One region of the Pseudogracilibacillus sp. SO30301A genome, then DNA from elsewhere that is predicted to be linked to it. Evidence: predicted binding sites of a transcription regulator. Region 1 holds the regulator's gene; the other holds the start of a gene.
What was found. The regulator NrdR, encoded in region 1, represses ribonucleotide reductase genes. The targets are predictions, from matches to a motif close to AACACNATATATNGTGTT.
Positions count from the first base shown of each region.

Region 2: the regulator NrdR is predicted to act here: its motif matches at 1,355-1,372, upstream of SPD89_RS22885 (ribonucleotide reductase N-terminal alpha domain-containing protein).

Region 1 covers NZ_JAXHDD010000093.1:506-3,707, forward strand. The annotation lists gene SPD89_RS21975 (glyceraldehyde-3-phosphate dehydrogenase) at 1-718, shown strand, start outside; gene nrdR (transcriptional regulator NrdR) at 1,526-1,990, shown strand; gene SPD89_RS21985 (replication initiation and membrane attachment family protein) at 2,003-3,202, shown strand, end outside.
Region 2 covers NZ_JAXHDD010000006.1:53,791-56,992, forward strand. The annotation lists gene SPD89_RS05090 (rhodanese-like domain-containing protein) at 764-1,141, opposite strand; gene SPD89_RS22885 (ribonucleotide reductase N-terminal alpha domain-containing protein) at 1,650-2,747, shown strand; gene SPD89_RS05095 (LAGLIDADG family homing endonuclease) at 2,786-3,202, shown strand, end outside.

The DNA.
Region 1 (3,202 bases):
CTTACAAGCTGGTGCACAAAAAGTAATAATAACAGCTCCTGGTAAAAATGTTGATAATACAATTGTACTTGGAGTAAATGAAGAAACATATAATCCAGAATTGGATCATGTTGTTTCCAATGCATCGTGTACAACAAATTGTTTAGCTCCAGTAGTAAAAGTATTAGATAATCATTTCAACATTATAAATGGTCTAATGACGACTGTTCATGCTTATACAACTGACCAGGTTACATTAGATAATCCACATAAAGATTTACGCCGCGCACGTGCATGTGGGCAATCGATTATTCCAACTTCAACCGGAGCGGCCAAAGCACTTGGTGAAGTTTTACCACATCTAAATGGAAAATTACACGGGATGGCATTAAGAGTTCCAACACCAAATGTGTCACTTGTGGATTTAGTAGTCGATGTTGAAAAAGAAGTAACCGTTGATGAAGTAAACAGTGTATTTAAGAAAACAGCGAATGAAGAAATGAAAGGCATTATCAAGTATAGTGAAGAGCCACTTGTTTCGATTGATTATGCAACAACCGATTATTCCGCAATTATTGATGGACTTTCTACAATTGTTATGGAAGATAAAAAAATTAAAATTCTTGCTTGGTACGATAATGAGTGGGGCTATTCTGCACGAGTAGTTGATTTGGCAAAGTTTGTAGGTAAAGCTTTACAACAACCGAGTCAAAAAAAAGAAACAGTAAAAATATCTTAAATTAATATTCATTAGAAAACTTGGCATTCGTTAAAGAAAACATGCCCTCATCACTAGGGGATACCGACGTTGGCGCAAAGCCTGTTCTTAGTCAGCCTTCCTTAGAGCCATATTGGCGAAAGATAGAGGTGATGTTACACTTATGCTCTTGAGTGCAAGCCTTTAATAGCGAGTGCCTTAGTTGCACTTATGCAGTAGGAAGTTTTTATACGTTCCTATCTGCCAAAAAAGTTGTCTGTTATTATGGACAACTTTTTTTATTTAAAATAGCTCTTTCCTCAAGAAGGGCTTGAAAGTGGGTTAGAATGCAGCGTATTAATAATTGCTACTTGATGATGACGACTTGATTCCAACATTGATTGGATTTTCAACATGTCGAGTCGCTTATCAAGACGTTGAGCGAATTGTCAACATGTCGAGTGGATTTTCCGCATGTCGAGTCTAAAGTCACAGGGCGAGTAGTGTTTAAATCTATTGTTATATAAGTGCGTGTTCAAAAAGGAGGATAAAAAGGACTAAGAAGTTCGAGGTGGCGCAGTTTCGAGCACCGGAATGTATGCATTTAGATACATGAGTAGTGGAGAAACAAGCATTCGTGCGAAATTCGCAGTGTCATTTTACCGGACTTTTTGAACATCCTCTATAAAAATTATTAACATTTAGAAATTCTATGGTTTAGTCTAAATTTAATGTTAAATATGTCAAGTATGATAATCATTATGGAAAAAGTTAAAAACATGATAAACTATAAGAATAGATACTGAACGTTTTTAGATGTTGGATCGAATATGAATGGGGTTGAAACGAATGAAGTGTCCAAAGTGTAATCATAAACATTCCCGTGTTCTGGATTCAAGACCTTTTGAAGACGGTGATGCGATCAGAAGGCGTAGAGAATGCGAGCGATGTGGATTTCGCTTTCGCACATTTGAACGCAAAGAAGAAACACCTTTAATTATAGTTAAAAAAGATGGGACAAGACAAGAGTTTAATCGTGATAAATTGATCAGGGGATTAATGCGCGCTTGCGAAAAAAGACCTGTTACGATTGAAGAAATTGAAAAAGTTGCTCTAGAAGTAGAGCGAGAAATAAGAAATTCTGATCTCCCTGAAATTAGTAGCCAACATATTGGTGAGATGGTACTTGAACGATTGTCTGACATTGATGAAGTAGCATACGTACGTTTTGCTTCTGTTTATCGTCAATTTGAAAATATTAATGTTTTTCTAGATGAACTAAAAGAAATTTTACAATCGAAAAAATCCAAGTAATGAAAAGGGGAAGTGAAAAAAGTGCAGCATCTAGGAAAAATCTTACCAGTAGATGGATATCTTGTTCAACTTGATTCCAGTTTGCCGAATGATTATATCCAATCTTTAACGCACTTATACCAACCTTTACTCGGAATTGAAGCAATTAGTTTATATCAGCTTCTCTTACATGAAATTGATATTCAACCAGAAATTCAATTGCAAACACATCATACGTTGATGAATTATTTAAATATGCCGTTAGATCGAATTTATGAAGCGCGTCTCAAACTTGAAGGAATTGGATTATTAAAAACATATAAAAAAGAAACGAAAGAGAAAGTGTATTATACATATGTTATTCAATCACCTTTTAGTCCGATAGCATTCTTTGAAGATGTGATGTTATCGGAGCTATTGTATCGCCATATTGGAGATAAGAAATTCCTTTCATTAAAAAAGCATTATACAAAGGCAAATCAGCAACGAATTGGAGAAAATGTTACAGCTGTTTTTCATGAGGTATTTCAAACATTTGAACCGGAATACATTCCGCCAATAAAAAGTGAAGAGCCAACAGGAATTCCTCTTCAACAAATGGATTTTTCTTTACTTGAACAAAGCTTGAAACGGAAAATGTTACCTGTTGATAAGATTTTAACAGAAACAAACAAGCGTATTATTTCACAACTTGTTCAATTGTATGATTTAGAATCGTATGAAATTGAAAAATCTGTTGAATGGGCTCTTACAGAGGAGAACCGACTTGATGTTGAACAGTTTAAAGCCGTCTGCCACGATGTTTTTCAAACAAAACATAATGTAAGCAATTTGAAACTTACAGTTAAAAAACCAGAAAAAAGCGTTTCAGTGCAAGAAAAGTCATTAACTAAAACTGAAAAACTGCAACAAAGATTTGAAACTATTACACCAAAAGAATTATTAGAAGATTTATCAAGCGGTAATAACGCTTCTAAACAAGACTTGAAATTTATAAGTGATTTAATGGTAAATCAAGGCATTCCTTCATCGGTGATGAATGTACTTATCCACTATGTCATGTTACGTTCTGATATGAAACTCCCCAAAGAGTACATGGAAAAAATTGCGAGTAACTGGTCTCGGAAAAAATTTAAAACTGCAAAGGAAGTAATGGACTTTATACAACAACAATCAGAACAAAAGGCACAACCGAAAAGAAACTATCAATCTAGAAAACAATCTAAAGAAATT
Region 2 (3,202 bases), on a different contig from region 1:
TGTCGAGTCGATCCGTATCGATTTATTAATAAGCAGAGCCTTACGTCGCAGTTTATGGATATTAGTAATTAAAGTTAAAAGAAAATCCGAACTAGTTTGATCTTCAAAATGAAATGAAGTTTGCACTAGTTCGGATTTTTTCTATAAGTGCATGTTCAAAACTCCCATGTCTTATTAGACACCGCAATGAATGAAAATGGGGGTGTGGCGTTTAATAATTAATTACTTTGTTTATTATAGATACTACAGAGCTTGGTGATCGTACATTTCTATGACGAACACTTCTACCAGAGGAAACAACATTTTCGATGATTAGTATTCCTCGCATTAAGGGATGCCCTGGCGGAGCGTCTAGTGGAAGAAAGTATCCATAATGTCCAGATTTCCATTTTGGTAGTTAATAAGCTCAAGTCCAATCAAAAAACAGAATGGGGAATAAAAAGCATCATATAACAAATTAATCAAATAAATTTTTCCAAAAAAAGTAATTTTACTATTTAGGGAGGATGCTTTTTTGTGTCAAAATTGAGCTTTTCTCCCATTTTCGTATAAAAAGGAGGATAAAAAGGACCAAGAAGTTCGATGCGGCGCAGTTTCGAGCAGCGGAATGTATGCATTTAGATACATGAGCAAAGATCTGGCACGCAGAAAAAGTGATTTCCCTTTTTCAAGGAGCAGAAAAACAAGCATTCGTGCGAAATTTGCAGTGTCATTTTTACCGGACTTTTTGAACATCCTCTATAAGTAACAATCTTTTACAGTATTATTTTTTCCGGTCAATCTTACCGGTCCATTTTTTAAATCCACCTTGTAAAACATTTAAATCTACATATTTATTTTTGTGTAAAATTTGAGCCGCTCGAGCAGAACGAGAAGTGTTTTGGCAATATAGATAGACTGGTTTATCCGGTCTGATTGCTGACATACTTTGTTTTAACTGAGTGAGTGGAATATTTCTCGCACCTCTTATATGACCTTTATCAAATTCTTGAGGCTCACGAACATCGATTAATTGTGCTTTTCGATATCCTTCTATAAATTGTTCTTGTGTTAACAAATTCATAATTTTACGCTGCCTAAAGTATGTGAAAGCATAGTACCCTATTAAAAGCACCAAAATGATTATCAAATAAATTAACATTATTAGTCCCCCACAACAATTCTATATATATATACACATATATTATATGTACAAAAAAAAGAATTTACAAATAGTATCGTTTTTTTACTTTTTTATCCTTATTTTTGAATAACTTAATCTACAAAAAATCCTATCATATCAGGGATTCTACAAGTTGACAAAAAACTCACCAAAATTAAAATATACAATATATAGTATATAGAAATTAAAATAAGCACTATATATTGATTTTTTTATGTTTTTTGTGTACTATTAGTACTATAAGTGCGTGTTCAAAAAGGAGGATAAAAAGGATCAAGAAGTTCGAGGCGGCGCAGTTTCGAGCTGCGGAATGTATGCATTTAGATACATGAGCAAAGATCTGGCACGCAGAAAAAGTGCTTTCCTTTTTCAAGGAGTGGAGAAACAAGCATTCGTGCGAAATTCGCAGTGTCATTTTTACCGGACTTTTTGAACATACTCTATAATAGATATGGAAATTTTAATGTAAAAGTAAGGAGCGAATATGATGTCGTTAATGATTGATGCTGATACTAAAATCAATGTACAAGCTTTAAACGAAGATATAAGATTATTTCCGCAAGTGCACCCAATTACATCTGATATGAGTGTAACACATGAAGGTGTTTCTCGTCTCGTTATGTTGGATCGTTATGCGTTTAAAGATACAGAAAAAAAGACATTAAAAGAGGGAGATTTTGTCGTTCTTACTGTAAAATCTGACCCCAAATTTCCTGCACGTGGATTTGGTTATGTTAAATCAATAGATTGGGAAAGAAAATCGGCTAACATTAAAGTTGCAGATGAATTTACTAATCTTTTAGAGGAAGAAACGGAAATAGAAAAAGGTATTGTTACTCGTAGCCTCAATGTTATTGATAAACCTTTAGAAATCTTTTATGAACAAATAGCAATGCGAAATGCTGCTGGATTAGCTGCAGTTGAAAAGACAGATGAGAATAGAAATAAATATTTCAATTTATTTTCGAAAGAACTATCTAATTTAAATTTCGTACCAGCAGGTCGTGTACTTTACGGTGCGGGTTCAGAAACGGAAGTCACTTACTTTAACTGTTACGTTATGCCGTATGTACAAGACTCCCGTGAAGGAATCTCTGATCACCGTAAACAAGTAATGGAGATTATGTCACGGGGCGGTGGAGTTGGAACAAATGGTTCAACATTAAGACCGAGAAATACACTAGCTCGTGGTGTAAATGGTAAATCGTCTGGGTCGGTATCTTGGCTTGATGATATAGCAAAATTAACCCATTTAGTAGAACAAGGTGGGTCAAGACGTGGTGCACAAATGATCATGTTAGCAGATTGGCATCCAGACATTATAGAATTTATAATTTCCAAAATGCAAAACCCAAGAATTTTACGTTATTTAATTGAAACTACGAATGACGAGCAAATTAGACAACTAGCTAATGAAAAATTAAGGTTTACACCATTAACAGAAACAGAAAAAGATCTTTATCAAGGAATTTTAAATTATAAAAACATGCCCGGACTCGGAGGTTTCACTAAGTCAGCAATAAAAGAGGCGGAAACTAAACTAGAAACTGGTGGAAACTATACTGTACATAACTCTGACTTTTAACAGGCGCAAACATCTCCGTCTGCCTGACGAAAGAGTTTATGGAAGCAGTAGAAAATGATGACGAGTACGAACTACGTTTTCCAAACGTTGAAAATTACTCAGAAGAAGAAATGAGAGCCTACAATGAAAAATGGCATGAAATTGGCGACGTGCGTGAATGGGAGAAACTTGGATATAGCATTAGAACGTACCGTAAAATTAGAGCTAAAGATCTGTGGGACTTAATAAATATCTGTGCTACTTACTCAGCGGAACCAGGAATTTTCTTTATTGACAATGCAAATGACAAGACGAATGCGAAGGCGTATGGGCAACAAGTTGTTGCAACAAACCCATGTTTTCATCCAAATACAAGGATTTCAACAGAGTTCGGATTAGTTACAATTGAAGAATTGTATAAGAAAATGGGCAAAAAACATTTCAAAGTTGCTACAGATAATCGGCTAAAAGAAAAA